Regions from separate parts of the Peribacillus sp. FSL P2-0133 genome, predicted to be linked through region 4. Evidence: predicted binding sites of a transcription regulator. Region 4 holds the regulator's gene; each other region holds the start of a gene.
The links. Region 4 encodes CtsR, which represses protease genes until heat stress. Its sites were predicted from a motif close to ATGGTCAATAAAGGTCAAACA; they were not measured.
Positions count from the first base shown of each region.

Region 1: clpP (ATP-dependent Clp endopeptidase proteolytic subunit ClpP) is a predicted target of CtsR. The motif match lies at 2,809-2,829, and genes of this name have one in related genera.
Region 2: MKY17_RS13950 (ATP-dependent Clp protease ATP-binding subunit) is a predicted target of CtsR. The motif match lies at 2,146-2,166, and genes of this name have one in related genera.
Region 3: clpB (ATP-dependent chaperone ClpB) is a predicted target of CtsR. The motif match lies at 2,843-2,863, and genes of this name have one in related genera.

Region 1 covers NZ_CP150254.1:5,451,875-5,456,891, forward strand. The annotation lists gene MKY17_RS26415 (sugar-binding domain-containing protein) at 1-479, opposite strand, end outside; gene MKY17_RS26420 (glutaredoxin family protein) at 619-861, opposite strand; gene rpoN (RNA polymerase factor sigma-54) at 876-2,213, opposite strand; tRNA gene MKY17_RS26430 (tRNA-Arg) at 2,531-2,602, opposite strand; gene clpP (ATP-dependent Clp endopeptidase proteolytic subunit ClpP) at 2,892-3,500, shown strand; gene MKY17_RS26440 (HPr family phosphocarrier protein) at 3,597-3,854, opposite strand; gene whiA (DNA-binding protein WhiA) at 3,875-4,828, opposite strand; gene MKY17_RS26450 (YvcK family protein) at 4,896-5,017, opposite strand, start outside.
Region 2 covers NZ_CP150254.1:2,912,157-2,917,173, reverse strand. The annotation lists gene MKY17_RS13960 (metal-dependent hydrolase) at 422-1,048, shown strand; gene MKY17_RS13955 (C40 family peptidase) at 1,254-1,697, shown strand; gene MKY17_RS13950 (ATP-dependent Clp protease ATP-binding subunit) at 2,205-4,334, shown strand; partial or broken gene pulA (type I pullulanase) at 4,729-5,017, shown strand, end outside.
Region 3 covers NZ_CP150254.1:1,340,455-1,345,471, reverse strand. The annotation lists gene MKY17_RS06450 (YjzD family protein) at 1-124, shown strand, start outside; gene clpB (ATP-dependent chaperone ClpB) at 210-2,798, opposite strand; gene MKY17_RS06440 (FAD-dependent monooxygenase) at 3,024-4,223, opposite strand; gene MKY17_RS06435 (cupin domain-containing protein) at 4,350-5,017, opposite strand, start outside.
Region 4 covers NZ_CP150254.1:99,472-104,488, forward strand. The annotation lists rRNA gene MKY17_RS00545 (23S ribosomal RNA) at 1-2,045, shown strand, start outside; rRNA gene rrf (5S ribosomal RNA) at 2,110-2,225, shown strand; gene MKY17_RS00555 (CtsR family transcriptional regulator) at 2,590-3,051, shown strand; gene MKY17_RS00560 (UvrB/UvrC motif-containing protein) at 3,073-3,624, shown strand; gene MKY17_RS00565 (protein arginine kinase) at 3,621-4,697, shown strand; gene clpC (ATP-dependent protease ATP-binding subunit ClpC) at 4,828-5,017, shown strand, end outside.

The DNA.
Region 1 (5,017 bases), 460 kb from region 4:
AACGAATTAGCCACTTCGGCCATTGTCGATCCGCCAGTAACCGCAATGATATTCTTTGAGTTCCATTCCCGTTTCATACGGTTTGCACAAGCTTTACCCAATTCTTTTTTCACCCATGGGGTCTCATCACAATTTCCTGAGACAATAATGACCTCATCCACTTGTAACAAATCCTGCAATTGCCGTTCCATTATGTCTATACCCATTACTTCACGCATTATTCCTTCTAACTTATCCAGGATTTCAATCCCTTCATCAGTCAGCGTCATGCCAGAGCTGAATATGTTAACCAGGTTCTGACTTTTCAGAAAATCAACCTCGCCTCTAAGCGTCCGTTCTGTCAAATTAAGGCTCACGGACAGACTGCGCCTTCCAACCGGCTGCATCATTTTGATATAACGCAGGATATCATATCTTTTTTGCATAACCAGAAGGAAATCTGGTAATAATTTTCTTTGTACCTCGAGTAATGTACGCATATTTAAAACTCCCAAAAAGTTAAGTTGGACATTTAATGTCCCGCGTAGTCATTTTCTGTCCCACTTAAAACAAAAAAATATTCCTGCTACATATTTTATTCTAGCAGGAACGGAATGTTTCTTCAAATGATTTGAAAAATTATTTTTCCAAAAGCCTATTTAGAGCTGATTTATCAACATTTCCGAATTGAACGATATCATCTTTCCATTCTACGACAGGAATCATCAGCCCGAATTTTTCTAGCAAATCATCATCGGTATGGATATCGATTTCCTTATAGCCTATGCCCGACTCCGCCTTCACTTCTTCAAGTACCCGCTTGGCTTTATCACATAACGGGCATTTATCCCTACTATATAAAACAAACGCATTTGATTCCAAACCACTCATCCTTTTCAATCATATCTTTTTCGTTTAGATGAAGAAGGGATCCCTAATTGTTCACGGTATTTGGCAACGGTTCGGCGTGCCAAGATAATTCCATGCTCCTCTTTCAACCGTTCTACCAGGTCTTGATCCGAAAGCGGCTTTTGTTTATTTTCCCCATTGATGGCTGCCTGCAGGCTCTTTTTTGCTTGCATGCCCGACATATCCTCATCAAGGCCGACTGACTGTAAAGAAGTAGTGAAAAATATCCGCATCTCTATCGTGCCAAATGGTGTCTGCACGTATTTCCCTTTAACCGCCCGGCTTACTGTGGACTCATGTATACCAATTTCGTCAGCTATTTCTTTCATCGTCATCGGCTTCAAATAGTTCAGGCCATGATGAAAGCACGCCGGCTGTTTTTCGACGATGCACTGAATGACCTTCAATATAGTTTCTTTTCTTTGTTGAATCCCTCTGGAGATCCATTGGTATTCCTGCCACTTATCCTGGATAAACCGTTGAACTCCCTGATCCTTATGGCTCTTCATTCGGTTTAAATACCCTTTATCCACATTAAGATTGGGTGTGTTACCATCATAATTCCCAACAAGCAGCATGCCATCCCGAACTTCCACGACCACATCCGGCACTATATAAGAAGGCTTTTCCTGAAAAAAGAGTGAAGCCGGACGCGGGTTCAACGTCTGGACATAATCAAAGACTTCTTGAATCTCCTTCATTGTAACACCGATTTTCTTACTTAGGTCTTTCCAACGCTTTTCAGCAAAATCGAGGAAATGATTTTCTATGATCGATTCTGCAAGCAGGTTCTCCCCCTCTGCTATCACCTGAAGCAAAAGGCACTCTTGAAGGTTTCTCGCTCCAATGCCATGCGGCTCGAGTTCCTGTAATATCGAGAGACTCTCTTCCAAAACCGCCGGAGATATGCCTGGGACGCATATATCATCCAGTTGAGTCCTCAAGTAACCGTTTTCATCAAGGTTATGAATTAATAGAAGCATTGCCTTCTGCTGCTCACCTGAAAACTGCTGGTGATTCACCTGGGACATGATATGCTGTTCAAGCGATAAAGTATCTTCACTGATCTGTTCAATCCAATAGTTGGCATCATACGTATTTTTAAGAGTCCGTTTACCCTTTTTCCGGTCAAAAGTTGGCTGAAATATAGAAGATGTTGGCTGATCTATGGACAGTAATGGATTCTCCACCATTTTATTTTCTAGAAAAGCCGATAGCTCCTGCGAGGAGTATTGCAGCAATGTAATAGCTTGCATAAGCTCCTGGGTCATTGCCATCTTTAATGTTTGCTGTTGAAAAAGTCCTGCTTTCATATTCATACTCATCGATTCATCCCTCCCCCACTCCATTTTACATTATCAGGAGAAAATTCTACACAAAAACCCATGAAAACGCTTACGAATTTTTTCTGAATAGTTTATTTGTTTTAAATACTATATGTTAGAAACGCAAATTTAACAACTACTTTTATTGAAAAATCACCATTTTTCAATAGTGTTGGGTAATATTTCCAAGGCGGGAATAACATCATAGGATTCGATGGAATATTACGGAAAACGAGTAAATTCTCCAAAAATCTTATGGAACCGCTTAAAAATGCCCAATAAAAAATCCCCCACTTTATTAAGCAGAAGATTGGTAATGCCCTCGGCAGGAATCGAACCTGCATTTCAAGCTTCGGAGGCTTGCGTTCTATCCGTTGCACTACGAGGGCGTAATAGAAAATATTTTTTTAACAGACTTCATTATATGATAGAATCCCCTTCTTTGCAAGGGTTATCAGGTTTAAAACTTTGTCTTTTGGGTATTATGGGTAATGTGGAAAATCATCCCTGTGCGGCATAATATATAAAGTAATCTATCAGGAAGGAGCCTTAGCCAGAAAATTGTCGAACAAATTATCCATTAAAGGGTTTGTTTTGTTTGACCTAAATTGACCAAAAAGTGTATCATACATACATAAAGAATTTAAATGATTCTCTTAATCGAAGGAGGAAATGAACATGAATTTAATTCCTACAGTTATCGAACAAACAAGTCGTGGGGAGCGTGCCTACGATATTTACTCCCGTTTATTAAAAGACCGGATCATTATGCTAGGAAGTGCAATTGACGATAATGTTTCCAACTCCATTGTTGCTCAATTACTATTTTTAGAAGCGGAAAACCCTGAAAAAGATATCACTCTATACATCAACAGCCCTGGCGGAAGCATCACTTCCGGTATGGCCATTTATGATACTATGCAATATATCAAACCTAATGTATCCACAGTATGCATCGGTATGGCCGCTTCCATGGGCGCTTTCCTATTGGCTGCTGGCGAAAAAGGCAAACGTTATGCATTGCCAAACAGTGAAGTCATGATTCACCAACCGCTTGGAGGAGCTCAAGGTCAAGCTACTGAAATTGAAATTGCTGCCCGCCGTATCCTTCACTTGAAAGATAAACTGAACCAAATCCTGGCAGAACGTACTGGTCAACCTATTGAAGTCCTTCAAAGAGATACGGAACGTGATAACTTCATGACTTCCGAAAGAGCTCTTGAATATGGCTTGATTGACAAAGTCATCACGCGCAGCATCCTTGATGACAAAAAAGACTCTAAATAATTATGCAACAAAAGGCTCCGGAGATCGCCTTAAGCGACTTCCGTAGCCTTTTTTACATTATAAAAAAAAGGATGCACTTTTAGGCATCCTTTTCTTTTAACCCTCTTGCTGAACGAACTCTTCCAATGCCTCTAACGCTTCTTTTTCATCGCGTCCTTCGACGATTAACTTAACGGACACGCCAGAACTGATGGCAAGGCTCATTAACCCCATTATACTTTTTGCATTCACTTTCTTTCCTTCTTTTTCAAGAAAAACATCTGAATGAAAGCGGTTAGCTTCTTGTACAAAAAGAGCCGCCGGCCGCGCTTGCAAACCCGTCTTCAATTTTACCTCAACTTGTTTTTCCACCATCTTGATCTCCCCTATTAGCTTTATTTTTTCGCAGCAATAGCCTCTCCCCCACGGAGCCTGTCAGCTATTTCATCAATCTTTCGTAATCGGTGATTAATCCCGGACTTACTGATGGTTCCCCCGGATACCATTTCCCCAAGTTCCTTTAAGGTTATATCCTGAAACGCTATCCTAAGCTCCGCAATTTCCCGAAGCTTATCCGGTAAAATGCTTAGTCCTACCGTATCCTCGATATAATGGATATTTTCAACCTGGCGCAATGAGGCCCCGATCGTTTTGTTCAAATTGGCTGTTTCACAATTCACAAGCCGATTCACTGAATTACGCATATCACGGACAATCCGTACATCCTCGAACCTTAATAAAGCTGAATGGGCGCCAACTATACTTAAAAACTCGGCAATTTTTTCGGCTTCTTTCAAATAAATGATGTACCCTTTCTTGCGTTCAAGCGTCTTGGCCTTCAAGCCAAACTTATTCATTAGCTCACATAGGGCATCATTGTGCTCTTTATAAAGTGAGAAAATCTCGAGGTGATAGGAAGACGTTTCCGGATTATTTACCGAACCCCCCGCAAGAAATGCACCTCTCAGGTAAGAACGCTTACAGCATTTCTTCCCAACAATAGTATCGGATATATCATGGAGAATTTCAAAGCCATCGCCTAAAATTTCCAAATCGGTTAAAACCCGCTGCCCTCCGGATGACATCCTGACAATATATACATTATTCTTTTTTAGCTTCATCTTTTTACGGACCAACAGCTCGACCTGGACCTCATAACTTTTTTTCAGCAGCGTATAAATCCTTCTGGCAATCGCAGCATTCTCAGTTTGAATATCCACAACAAGCTTCCGATTAGAAAATGAAAGGGATCCGTTCATCCGGATAAGCGCACATAATTCCGCCCTACCGCAGCAATCCTTTCCCTCTAATGTAGTAAGCTCTTTTTTCGTTTCTGAAGCAAAAGACATCCATTTCACCCCCAATCGAACGCAAGTAATCTATTTTTATCAATCAAAAAACCGTCCCCGCTTATATCTACGGTATTATAGGGCTTTTAGTTTCATTTACAAGCATATTATAAAGCAAATCCGCCACTTTTTTCGTGTCATGGCGTATTACATTCCCCTCGTAGCTGAAAATGCGTTCTTGTATGATTT
Region 2 (5,017 bases), 2.8 Mb from region 4:
TGAGCTCAGACGATTTCTTTACGTGTTGTTCCCGAAAATCCATGTTCTTTATTTTCTTGGACTTTTTCCCGTTTTTAAAATTATTGAAGGCATTTAAAAAAGCTATCTGAATCACTCCCCTTATAGATTAGTATATTCATATTTTGGATAAAATTTCATGAAAAACTACAATTTACAGAAAAATATTTTGCGGTTTTAAGTGATGAAAATTACCTAAACAAAACAATTAAAGACTTTCTAGAAGAATTGATTTTAATTTAGAACGAGGGATTTATTAGCTCAAATTAATGATTACTACGGCTTTTTTATAAAAAATAAAGAAATTCCCCCAAAAATATTGTATAGTTAGAATACAGGAGTTCGAACAAACATTCGTTTCTTGGAAACAGAGATTACTTCTTAGTGGGACAGGAGAGAGACAGTGAACGGTACAGCACACATGGCATTAGGGGCAACAGTTGGATTCTTGACGGCAAACACACTTCAAACAGATCCAACTACCACTTTATTCTTGGTTGGCATTGGGGGAGTTTCAGGTCTTATGCCCGATATGGATATTGATGGGAAGTTAAGTAATAGGATTACTTTTTCACATAAGTTTATTCGAACGATAGCACAAACGATTGGGATACTAATGATCATTTATAGTCTTTTTGAAGGCTCTGAAACGGAAAAATGGATCGGTGTAGGGGCAGGAATCGGAATCATCATCATTTCATCTTTCATCAGACAAAGGCATATGCTGACCTTGACTGGATTAGCGGTTTTAGGCGGTGGTTTATCTTTGCAGGAAAGCTGGCTGTGGCTGTTAGGAGTTTATATTATCCTAGCATCCTTTACACCACATAGAAGTTATACACATTCGATTGCAGGTATCGCTTTCTTTGGCATCATTGCCCATCAATTCGAAGCCTTTATGGGGATTGACGGAATTTTCACTACTTGTATATTAGGATACATAAGTCATTTAATTGCAGATTTGAAATGTTTACCTTTTAACAAACGTGGGGTAAAGTTATTTCTTCCATTTTTCTCAAAAGAATTTTGACAGTGGTTCGCTTACCGCTGTTTTTTCTATGAGGTAAAATAAATTTAAATTGAAAGGATACCTGATTCGACTTTTTTTTATGTTTTATATGGTCATTCTTCCTAAATCTACTAAATGTAACATATTTGTAAAGATCCTGTGATGCGAGTGATATGCATATTCTAGTATATTAAGTTTAGCAAATCACATCAGGGGGTAAAATAATTTGTTTAAGAAAATTGTCGTCGGATTGTCATTGGCTATCATGCTTGTATCCGCATCTTTTGCTGGGGACCAAGTGGAAGCTGCTTCATATCATACAAAAGCGATTAAAGTGGCTAAAAGTGAATTAGGTACAAAATATAAAATGGGTGGCATTTCTTCTTCAGGTTTTGATTGCTCCGGTTTAGTGAAGTATTCATATCAAAAGGCTGGTAAGAATTTACCAAGAACCGCTGCTGACATATATAAAAAAGGAAAGAAAGTTAAAAGCCTGCAAAAAGGTGACTTAATGTTTTTTGCACCAAATAAAGCGAAAAAACCTACACATGTGGCTATATACATAGGAAACAATGAATTCATACACTCATCATCATCTAAAGGAGTTTCATACGCTAAAACCAATAATAGTTATTGGAAGCCAAAGTATATTGGTGCGAAACGTATATAATAGAAGGAAATCAACCTTAATATAAAAAACTAAGAGACTTAATGATATCTCTGACTGCAGGGAAACTCGAAATAATTGAGTTTCCCTGCAGTTTTTTCTTTATAAACGTTCAAATTGCTTGGCAGACAATCCGCTCCCTTGTTTTCTACAAAAAGAGACTTTAATGAAGTCTCTTTTTTTGTTTTAAATATTAAGAGGGGATGAGGCATATGGGCAAGGAAAAAGGGAATTGATGTTATGTTAATAGATTAGGTTTGGTTATCCTGAAGTGGGTAATCAATAATATCTGAATGTACAAAGAGGCATACATAGAATCTTTTTATTTGACTGGAATTGGATAGTTTAATATGCTTAGCAAACCAAATCGAAGGAATTTCTTTTTTATTGCAAAAAAATTCCCAGACAAAATTATTGAAAGTCAAAGAAGGTCAATGTATAATAAAGTCAGAAAGTCAAAGAAGGTCAAAGATTTATAGTGAATTCAATTTTTAAAAGGAGGAGTACTACATGCTTTGTGAAAAATGCCATGTAAACCAAGCAAATATTCAAGTTCATCTAAATATGAATGGTCAGGAGCATGATGTGAAACTGTGCTCCACTTGTTATAAAGAAGAGCGAAACAAACTTGGAGCAGCAATGGGCGGAATGGATACAGGAAAATTCCAATATAATGGATTTCCAAATTCATTCAATCCATTTAATTATAATGATGTACCAAAGCCGGATTCAGCTGAACATGGCGAGGACGGAGGATTGCTTGAGGAGTATGGCCACAATTTGACCGATGCTGCTAAAGCAGGACTTATCGATCCGGTTATCGGAAGAAATGAAGAAATCAAACGCGTCATTGAAGTTCTAAATAGACGCAATAAAAATAATCCCGTTTTAATCGGTGAACCTGGTGTCGGTAAAACAGCCATTGCCGAAGGTCTTGCTTTAGCGATTGTTGAAGGTTCTGTACCTGTTAAATTACGTAATAAGCTTGTATATATGCTTGATATAGCGTCCCTTGTTTCGAATACTGGAATTAGAGGGCAATTCGAAGAACGAATGAAGCAATTGATCAGCGAATTGCAGGAAAGAAAAAATGTCATTTTATTCATAGATGAAATTCACCAACTTGTGGGAGCGGGTTCAGCCGAAGGATCAATGGATGCAGGAAATATCTTGAAGCCTGCACTTGCACGCGGCGAGCTTCAGCTTGTCGGAGCAACCACTTTATCCGAATATAGGAAAATTGAAAAAGACGGTGCCCTTGAAAGACGCTTCCAGCCTGTACACGTTAATGAGCCGACAACGGCTGAGGCATTGGTCATCTTACATGGTTTAAAAGATAGTTATGAATCTTATCATGGTGTAACATATAGTGAGGAAGCCCTAAAAGCGGCTGTTGAACTCTCGAACCGCTACATTCAAGACCGATTCCTGCCTGATAAGGCAATAGACCTAATGGATGAAGCTGGTTCCAAATTGAACTTGACCATCGAAGACGGCCAGGTAGAAAAGATGAAAGAGCGTCTGGTGCAAATTTATAAAGAAAAAGAAATGGCCTTGAAAGAAGAAGCATATGAAAAAGCTGCCCTTCTCCGTGATGAAGAAGAAAAACTGGAAAAGTCCTTACAGGCTGGGGAAGATGCAATTAAGCCAACAGTTACCGTTGAAGACATTCAAAATATCATCGAACAAAAGACTGGTATACCTGTAGGTAAGCTCCAAGAAGACGAGCAAGAAAGAATGGTTCATCTCCAAGAGGAGCTGATGAAAAAAGTAATCGGGCAGCAAGAGGCTGTCAAAAAGGTTTCCAAGGCCGTTCGAAGAAGTCGTGCAGGGTTAAAATCCAAAAATCGTCCTACCGGTTCTTTCCTTTTCGTTGGTCCGACGGGAGTAGGTAAAACCGAATTGGCGAAAACTCTTGCTGAGGAATTGTTCGGGGACAAGGAAGCAATGATTCGTCTTGACATGAGTGAATTCATGGAGAAACACAGTGTTTCTAAATTAATCGGTTCTCCTCCTGGATATGTAGGGCATGAGGAAGCTGGACAATTGACGGAAAAAGTTCGCCGCAAACCTTACAGTATCATCTTATTGGATGAAATCGAAAAGGCACATCCGGATGTATTGCATATGTTCCTGCAAATCATGGAAGATGGCCGCTTAACCGATAGTCAAGGGCGGACCGTTACTTTTAAAGATACCGTGATCATCATGACGAGTAATGCTGGGGTCGGAGAGAAACAAAAAGTAATGGGATTCGGTACAAGTTCAGCTGTGGAAGAGGCTTCAATCCTACAATCTTTAGGCAGTTTCTTCAAACCGGAATTCTTGAACCGATTCGATAGCATCATTGAATTCTCGGCATTGAAAAAGGAAGATCTTCTGCAAATCGTTGATATCATGATTCACGAGCTAGACGAAACCCTTGCTGCAAATGGTTTATCTTTAGATGTAACGAATGAAGCGAAACAAAGGCTAATTGAACTCGGATATCACCCAGCTTTCGGGGCGAGACCGCTCCGCCGTGTTCTTCAAGAACAGCTCGAAGACGGCATCACTGACTTTATCTTTGAGCAGCCTGAAGTTAAGAACTTCACTGCAATTGTTGAGGATACCTCTGTGAAAATTATTAAAACACCATAAAGAGTACTAGAAATGCCTCCAAGACCGTAAAACTGTTATGGAGGCATTTTTTTTTGAATTCACTTTTCATAAAATGATAGGTAAGGTTCAGCTAATTGACATGCAGCTTTCGATTAATAAATATAGATTTCTGAATTTTTGATATAATTTGCTGATCGAATGTTTTGGTGGAAATTGCCTGTGGAATCATACCATAAGGGAAGATTCGCTCATGATTATAAAAATTAATAATTCCTGTTCCAAAATGGGAATTGCAATGGAGGAATGACCTATTAAAGATTCACTTTCTTATTTTGAAGAAGAAAATAAAAATAATCGAAAACCTATGGATAATGAAGCGGAAAATCAGTTGGAATTTCTGCCGATTGCAAATATTAATCCAGTAAACCCGTCGGAATTGGATGAACTATATTTCTATGAAGGCAAAGATTTAGGAAATTCCTATCTTAAAGATAAAACGGCATTCCGATTATGGGCACCACTTGCATCTGAAGCTAAGCTAGTCACTTATAAACATTGGGATGATACAGATGGAATGGAGATTCAGATGGTTCGTTCGGAAAAGGGGACCTGGACCATTGAGCTGAACGGAGATCAGAATGGTTTGATTTATACATATAAAGTGAGAGTGGGAGAAACCTGGAGTGAAGCCGTCGATCCCTATGTTCGTGCAGTTACTGTTA
Region 3 (5,017 bases), 1.2 Mb from region 4:
CATGATCGGACTTTCATACGATGCTGCGCAGGGAACGATTTTAGGATTAGCTGCTGCTATCCTGATTCTTATCATCCCTGCTATCTTGCCTGCCGGGCCAGCTAAAGACTCTCATCAACATTAAGAAGAAGCAAAAGAGGACATCCTTTTTAGGATGTCCTTTTTGTTATACCGTACTTTGCTTACGTGTAAACTACATTTCAACGTTTTTATATGAGGACCAATTCATCATGATCATGATCAATCGTTATTCCTTCTTTAAGCTCAACAGTCCCAGCTATGATTTTACGGGCGATTTTCGTTTCCAGATGCTTTTGGATGAATCGCTTCAGCGGTCTTGCTCCATATACCGGGTCATATCCCTGGTCCGCAATGAATTCCTTAGCCGCTTCTGTGACGTTCAGGACTATATTTTGTTCAGTTAACCTTACCTGTAATTGATGAACCATTTTATCCACGATTTCAACGATTTCTTGTTTCGTCAGAGGTTTGAATAAAACAATGTCATCAACGCGATTTAAAAATTCGGGACGGAAATGGCCTCTTAATTCTTTAAAGACCTGATCTTTTATTTCTTCTTCAATGCCACCATCCTCCCGGTTGGACTGCAATAAGAAATGGGAACCGATATTGGAAGTCATGATGATCACCGTATTTTTACAGTTGATTGTTCTGCCTTGGGAGTCTGTAATCCTTCCATCATCCAACATTTGCAGCAAAATATTGAAGACTTCCGGATGCGCCTTTTCAATTTCGTCTAATAATATGACTGAGTATGGGTTTCTCCTAACAGCCTCCGTAAGTTGGCCTCCTTCCTCAAATCCAACATATCCAGGAGGTGCACCAACAAGGCGTGACACGGAATGTTTCTCCATATATTCCGACATATCGATTCGAATCATATGTTCCTCACTATCGAATAACGTTTCTGCCAAAGCTTTTACCAATTCGGTTTTACCGACACCAGTCGGCCCAAGAAAAATGAATGAACCGATCGGTCTGTTTGGATCTTTAATTCCCGCCCTTGCTCTTAAAACGGCATCGGATACGAGTTCCACCGCTTCTCCTTGACCTATTACGCGTTCATGCAGGATATCAGATAGGCGAAGCAGTTTTTCCCTTTCACTTTCCACCAGCTTGCTTATCGGAATTCCGGTCCACCTTGCAACAATCGAGGCAATTTCCTCCTCCGTCACTTCCTGGCGAAGCAATCGTGATTCCTGTTTTTCCTTTTCCAATTCGTCTTCCATTGTTTCCAATTCTTTTTGAAGCTGTGGAATCCTTCCATGCCGAAGTTCAGCTGCCCGGTTAAGGTCATAGTCATTCTCTGCCTGTTCCAGTTCATGACGCAGTTTCTCAAGCTCTTCACGTTTATCCTGCACCTTCTGAAGCGCTGATTTCTCCATTTGCCACTTGGATTTCATGCTATTCGCTTGATCCTGAAGTTCTGATAGTTCTTTTTGAAGCACTTCCAGCCTTGCCTTGCTTTGAGAGTCCTCCTCGTTTTTCAGGGCCGCTTCTTCAATTTCAAGTTGCATGACTTTTCTCGTGATTTCATCCAGCTCGGATGGCATTGAGTCGATTTCCATTCGAATCATCGCACATGCTTCATCCACAAGGTCTATCGCTTTATCCGGTAAAAACCGCTCCGTTATATATCGGTTCGAAAGGACAGAGGCCGCAACGATCGCCCGATCATGTATCCTGACGCCATGGTGAATTTCAAACCGTTCCTTTAATCCCCGCAAAATTGAAATCGTATCTTCCACATCCGGTTCAGGAACCAGAACCTGTTGGAAACGGCGTTCCAGAGCCGGATCCTTTTCAATATATTGCCGATATTCATCAAGGGTCGTTGCACCGATACAATGCAGCTCACCGCGCGCAAGCATCGGCTTTAACATATTTCCGGCATCAAGTGCGCCATCCGTTCTTCCTGCACCGACAATTGTGTGTAATTCATCAATGAATAAAAGAATTTTACCGTCACTCTTCTTGATCTCATTCAACACCGCTTTTAGGCGTTCCTCAAATTCACCGCGGAATTTGGCCCCTGCAACAAGTGCACTCATATCTAGTGAAAAAACGGTCTTATCCTTTAAACCTTCCGGCACATCCTTCCTGACGATCCTTTGTGCCAACCCCTCGACAATCGCTGTTTTACCTACTCCAGGTTCTCCTATTAATACAGGATTATTTTTCGTTTTACGTGAAAGGATCCGAATGACGTTACGGATTTCCGTATCTCGGCCGATTACTGGATCGACCTTCCCCGATTTAACCTCAGCAACGAGATCTCTGCCGTATTTTTTTAGTACTTCATAAGTGCTTTCAGGATTTTGACTAGTCACTCGCTGATTCCCCCTTATATCGTTTATAACCCGTTTTGCTTTATCATAATCAATTCCATATGATGAAAAAAGCCTGTTTACATTCGTTTTATTGACTTGCAACGACGCAAGCAGTATATGTTCGACGGATAAATATTCATCCTCCCACATTTGCATTTCCTTTTCGGCAGCCGTCAAAATTTGCTGTAGGGAGGTTGACATGTAAACCTGGGAAACACTCCCGCTCACTTCCGGTAATCGATCCAGTTCCTTATTTAGCTCTATATCAAATAGATTCATCGGTTTACCAGATTCCGATAAAATCCTGATTAATAAACTTTCATCCTGTTCCATTAAGGCCTTTAATAAATGCAGCTCCGTCAACTCGGGATTCCCTCTATCTTTGGCTAGTTCCTGGCCGCCAATGAACGCCTGTTGGGTTCTCTCCGTCATATTATTAATATCCATCTTGAAACCTCCCATTCATCTATATCATGAACGAATTATCACTCGGTTTGACCAACTTTGACCTTTATATTTTCATTATACTTCTAATTTTCCCCATGTAAAGGAAAGTTATAAAAAATGCAGGAGGTATGGAGGATAAACGGAAAAAACCTTTCTTCAAAAAGAAGAAAGGCAGACCCATTTGTAAAATGCATAAAATCCCTGATTTGGATGAAACAAAACGACTTATGCTTTTACGGCCGTTTTATTATAACCATGAAATTCATCGACGAATTGGAAATCTTTATCCGTGCGACCTGCAAGGATCGTATCTCTGAGCAGAATGCCTGCATCGGTCGTATTGTGGATGATTTCCCCCCACATTCTTGCACTCGTTTGAACATTAGCTGTACGCGGAATGCGTTCCTCTTGATATTCCAAAAATGCCTGTTCAATGTCATTTCCATGCTTATGAAGCATATCCGACAAATAAGCTGCATCTTCTAAAGCCTGGCAAGCCCCTTGTGCCAAGTATTGGAGCATCGGATGTGCCGCATCGCCCGTAAGCGTAATTCTTCCTTTACTCCAATTATCAATTGGTAACCGGTCATACATCGGCCAGCGGCGTTGCCTTTGAATGAATGAAATCGCATTCTGAACAAGCTCACAAGTTCCGGCAAATACACTGTCCATTTCTTCCGGGGTTCCCCATTGATCGGTTTTTTCGTTTTCTTCCGTGTATTGAGAACTTTTGAACACCACTACTTGGTTGTATAGTTCCCCCCTTCTAACCGGGTATTGAACAAGATGAAGGTTTGGCCCAATCCACATATACACATCATCTAAATCTCCATGGCTCGTAACCTCTTCCATCGGAATCGCTCCCCTGTATGCAACATATTGAGAGCAGATCGGTTGATCTTCCACAAAAAGTTTCCGTGCCTTGGACCATAATCCATCGGCTCCAATGACAGCAGTTCCTGAATGTTTAGACCCGTTGGCTGAAGTAACCGTAACTTCACCTTCATTTTCTACTGTTTCAATAATGGTTTGGTTCGTAACCAGTTCAATATACGGGTTATTTTCACAAGCTTCAGCCAGTACTTTATGCAAATCGGAACGATGCAAGACAACATATGGCGCTCCATATCTTTCTTTATAAACATCACCTAAATCCAAAGCGGAAAGCTCTTTGCCGGAAAAGGCATCCATCAGCACCAATCTTTTTGGAAATACTGCAATTTCATTGATTTTATCCATGACGCCTAAACGCTGCAATACGTTGGTGGCATTTGCTGCAAGCTGAATCCCTGCACCAATTTCTCCAAATTCGGGAGCTTGTTCAAGGACCTTTACATACTGTTTAGTTTCTGCGATTCCTAAAGCAGTTGCCAAACCGCCAATTCCCCCACCGATAACTATGAATGGTTTTTTTTCTGTGCTCATCATCAATTCCCCCTATATTAGTTGCTTTTAGCCAATGTTGCGGACAATGCCACAGTAAGCGTTTTCATTCGGCTGGCATTCCATATATTCATCAGGATCAAGCTGAAAGTCCCAAACAGATTACTTTTAAACCAAAACAGGCTTGAATTCACTTTCAATCTTTTGGTAACCATTGTTTGTGTCTAATGCCTGTTGCTGTTCCAAATCAAATCTCTCCATTATTGGTAGGTCGTTTACCGAGAATAAGTAAGAATCCGCTTCTGCAACGTGCTCATGCCATGCCCAATTCGGAACGACGAAATAATCTCCCTTGGACCAGTCAAAACGCACTCCATTAATAACTGTATAGCCTGATCCTTGGTGCACTTGATAAATTGTGGAATGGGTATGGCGATGCGCTTTCGTATGGAAACCTTTAGGAAGTTTCTGCATCCATGCCCCCATCGTCGGATTGGCCGTTTGGCCATTTGACGGATTGATATATTCCACTGCGAAACCTTCATATGGGTCCGGTTCGAAATTCATTAATCCTTCTATCGCTGCTTTTGTGCCTTTCCACTTGTAATTGGCAAGCGGTGCCACTTGTGAATAACGGTCGGATACTGGACGAACCATCCCGCCTTGATAACGGAGCTCTGAAAAATTATCCGGACGTTTAGGCGTTTCAATCCGATCTGGATATGGTTCAAAGAAAGTGCCACCTATGGAATAGATGGTTGGGATATCAAGGGCATCCATCCAAATCATTGGTTTTTCGCCTACATGTCCATGACCATGCCATAGGTTTTTAGGCG
Region 4 (5,017 bases):
GATGAGAGTATTGGAGGTAGAGCACTGATTGGACTAGGGGCCCCCAACGGGTTACCGAATTCAGTCAAACTCCGAATGCCAAATACTTATTCTTGGGAGTCAGACTGCGAGTGATAAGATCCGTAGTCGAAAGGGAAACAGCCCAGACCACCAGCTAAGGTCCCAAAGTATACGTTAAGTGGAAAAGGATGTGGAGTTGCTTAGACAACCAGGATGTTGGCTTAGAAGCAGCCACCATTTAAAGAGTGCGTAATAGCTCACTGGTCGAGTGACTCCGCGCCGAAAATGTACCGGGGCTAAACGTATCACCGAAGCTGTGGATTGACACCATTAGGTGTCGATGGTAGGAGAGCGTTCTAAGGGCGTTGAAGTCAGACCGGAAGGACTGGTGGAGCGCTTAGAAGTGAGAATGCCGGTATGAGTAGCGAAAGAAGGGTGAGAATCCCTTCCACCGAATGCCTAAGGTTTCCTGAGGAAGGCTCGTCCGCTCAGGGTTAGTCGGGACCTAAGCCGAGGCCGAAAGGCGTAGGCGATGGACAACAGGTTGATATTCCTGTACCACCTATACATCGTTTGAACGATGGGGGGACGCAGAAGGATAGGGTAAGCGCGCTGTTGGATATGCGCGTCCAAGCAGTTAGGCCGGAAACGAGGCAAATCCCGTTTCCATTAAGGCGGAGCTGTGATGGCGAGGGAAATATAGTACCGAAGTTCCTGATTCCACGCTGCCAAGAAAAGCCTCTAGTGAGATGTAAGGTGCCCGTACCGCAAACCGACACAGGTAGGCGAGGAGAGAATCCTAAGGTGTGCGAGAGAACTCTCGTTAAGGAACTCGGCAAAATGACCCCGTAACTTCGGGAGAAGGGGTGCTTTTTAGGGTGAATAGCCCAGAAAAGCCGCAGTGAATAGGCCCAGGCGACTGTTTAGCAAAAACACAGGTCTCTGCGAAGCCGCAAGGCGAAGTATAGGGGCTGACACCTGCCCGGTGCTGGAAGGTTAAGGGGAGAGGTTAGCGCAAGCGAAGCTTTGAACCGAAGCCCCAGTAAACGGCGGCCGTAACTATAACGGTCCTAAGGTAGCGAAATTCCTTGTCGGGTAAGTTCCGACCCGCACGAAAGGTGTAACGATCTGGGCACTGTCTCAACGAGAGACTCGGTGAAATTATAGTACCTGTGAAGATGCAGGTTACCCGCGACAGGACGGAAAGACCCCGTGGAGCTTTACTGCAGCCTGATATTGAATTTTGGTACAGCTTGTACAGGATAGGTAGGAGCCTGAGAAGCCGGAGCGCTAGCTTCGGTGGAGGCGTTGGTGGGATACTACCCTGGCTGTATTGAAATTCTAACCCGCGCCCCTTATCGGGGTGGGAGACAGTGTCAGGTGGGCAGTTTGACTGGGGCGGTCGCCTCCTAAAGAGTAACGGAGGCGCCCAAAGGTTCCCTCAGAATGGTTGGAAATCATTCGTAGAGTGTAAAGGCACAAGGGAGCTTGACTGCGAGACCTACAAGTCGAGCAGGGACGAAAGTCGGGCTTAGTGATCCGGTGGTTCCGCATGGAAGGGCCATCGCTCAACGGATAAAAGCTACCCCGGGGATAACAGGCTTATCTCCCCCAAGAGTCCACATCGACGGGGAGGTTTGGCACCTCGATGTCGGCTCATCGCATCCTGGGGCTGTAGTCGGTCCCAAGGGTTGGGCTGTTCGCCCATTAAAGCGGTACGCGAGCTGGGTTCAGAACGTCGTGAGACAGTTCGGTCCCTATCCGTCGCGGGCGCAGGAAATTTGAGAGGAGCTGTCCTTAGTACGAGAGGACCGGGATGGACGCACCGCTGGTGTACCAGTTGTCTTGCCAAAGGCATAGCTGGGTAGCTACGTGCGGACGGGATAAGTGCTGAAAGCATCTAAGCATGAAGCCCCCCTCAAGATGAGATTTCCCATGGCGCAAGCTAGTAAGATCCCTGAAAGATGATCAGGTTGATAGGTCAGAGGTGGAAGCGTGGCGACATGTGGAGCTGACTGATACTAATAGATCGAGGACTTAACCAACGCTTTTTAAAAAATGAAATACCTTCTTATTATCTAGTTTTGAAGGAACAACGTTCCTTTTATGTTTGGTGGCGATAGCGAAGAGGTCACACCCGTTCCCATTCCGAACACGGCAGTTAAGCTCTTCAGCGCCGATGGTAGTTGGGGGTTTCCCCCTGTGAGAGTAGGACGCCGCCAAGCCATTTAAAAAGATCAGCCATCCGGCTGGTCTTTTTTGTTATTCGTAATTTAAAAAAGGTTTTTTATTTTCAGGGACAGCATAGGGCTGGCCTTATTTGAATTGGTTACAATATCATGAGGAGGAATTGGGCCGAATTTAAGTGGTGAAACATTAAGAGAGAAGAAAAATATCAGGTTTTGCATTTATCTTTTTAGGGTATTTATGTAAGATATTTCAACTTTAATGTTCAATGGGGTATGTAACTACATATAATTTGGGGAAAATGGATAATACAGAAAGAGAAAGTGCGTTTAAGTTGCAAAATGCATTATTCCTTGTATAATAATAGTCAAATATAGTCAAAGTCAGAATGGAGGAGGCTGAGTGAGAAACATATCTGATATTATCGAAACTTATTTAAAGCAAGTACTTGAAATAAGTCAAAAAGATATCTTAGAGATTAAAAGAAGTGAAATAGCAGATAAATTTCAGTGTGTTCCTTCTCAAATCAATTACGTAATCAATACCAGGTTTACCATCGAGCGAGGTTATGTTGTAGAGAGTAAGCGTGGAGGCGGCGGTTACATACGCATCATGAAAGTCGAATCGCAGGATTCCGTGCAACTTATCAACCAATTATTATCGCTTATTGGTTCAAGGGTAACCCAATCGATGGCTGAAGGAGTAATTTCAAGGCTGATGAATGAAGACGTCATTAATGAACGAGAAGCAAAGATTATGATGAGCGTCATAGATAGATCGGTGATTTATATCGACCTACCTGACCGCGATGAGCTTAGGGCAAGAATTTTAACTGCGATGCTTACGACTTTAAAATATAAATGAAACTGGCAGAGGTGATGAGCGTTGATTTGCCAAGAATGTCATCAAAGGCCTGCTACCCTGCACTTCACCAAAATCATCAATGGAAAAAAGACTGAAGTCATGATTTGTGAGAAATGTGCTCAGGAAAAAGGTGAAATGTTCATGGATGTAGGTGGACCTGGTTTTTCAATAAATAATTTATTAGCAGGATTGTTGAATATTGAGTCGAATATTCAACAGACAAAGGCAAATGCATTTCCCAAAACGGAAGAGAGGCGTTGCCCGCATTGTCATCGATCTTATAAAGAATTTGTCCATATAGGTAAGTTTGGCTGTGCCGAATGTTATAAAACGTTCAATGAACAGTTAAATCCCATTTTAAAGAGGGTTCATAGCGGCAATACAGCACATATAGGGAAAATTCCAAAAAGGATTGGTGGCACCATATATCTTCGAAAGCAAATTTTGGATTTAAAAGAAGTTTTAAAGGTCCACATTGATCAAGAGGAGTTTGAGAAAGCGGCAGAGGTAAGAGATAAGGTTCGTTCCCTTGAAAAAAGGTATGAAGCGCAAGAGGGAGGCGAGGAATTATGAGCTTGGAAAAGTTTGTAGAAAACGCCTTGAGTTCCTGGATGAGTGCCGAAGGGCCGGAAATCGATATTGTATTGAGTTCGCGGATTCGGCTGGCCAGGAATTTTAAAGACTTTACCTTCCCAACCTCCTTTTCTAACGAAGAAGCTAAAAAAATCATTGAATTGGTCAAAAAAAGAATCGAAGAAGAAGTAACCCCAGAGCTTGGAAAACTGGAACTATTAGAGATTGACCAATTGCAGCCACTGGAAAAGCGTGTTCTCGTTGAAAAACATTTAATCAGTCCCCATTTAGTTGAAGATTCAGCGAAAAGCGCATGTCTCCTTTCGGAAAATGAAGAAATAAGTATCATGATAAACGAAGAGGATCATCTCCGTATTCAATGTTTAATGTCGGGGTTGCAGCTAAAGGAAACCTTAAAGATTGCAAATGTTCTTGACGATTGGATTGAAGAATCCATAGACTATGCATATGATGAGGAAAGAGGATACCTAACTAGTTGTCCGACTAATGTGGGAACAGGATTAAGAGCTTCGGTCATGATGCATCTGCCTGGCCTTGTCCTTACACAGCAGATGAATAATATCATACCGGCTATCAACCAATTGGGGTTGGTGGTTCGAGGGATTTATGGAGAGGGCAGTCAAGCCTTGGGGAATATTTTTCAAATCTCCAATCAAATTACTCTTGGAAAGTCGGAAAGGGATATCGTTGAAGATCTAACAAGTGTAGTGCAACAAATCATAGCCCAGGAACGGTCAGCGAGGGATGCATTAGCGAGGACTTCCCACATACAATTAGAAGATAGAATTTTCCGTTCATATGGGATTTTGTCCAATGCTCGCATCATCGAGACCAAGGAAGCAGCTACCTGTATCTCCGATGTTAGATTAGGGATAGATCTTGGGTATATAAAGAATATTTCTAAAAGCATTCTAAATGAGTTGATGATTTTGACGCAGTCGGGATTTTTACAAAAGTACGCAGGTGGCCCTTTAAGACCCCATGAAAGGGATATCCGTAGAGCGGCACTCATCCGGGAACGCTTGAATTTCACGGAATCTTCCTCCTCATAGAGGTCATTGACCCCTTTAGGGAGTATCAAATTTCATGTAATAGATATAGAGCAAGAAGAAGCTTCTGCCATAACTTAAAGAATTGCCAGCAACTTTATTCAAAACGAAAATTCTTAAGGAGGAATTCCCTATGATGTTTGGTCGTTTTACTGAAAGAGCCCAGAAAGTATTAGCATTAGCCCAAGAAGAGGCAATCCGTTTAGGTCATAATAATATCGGCACGGAACATATTTTACTGGGCCTTGTCCGAGAAGGTGATGGTATTGCAGCCAAAGCGTTATATGCTCTTGGATTGGGTCCGGATAAGATTCAGAAAGAAG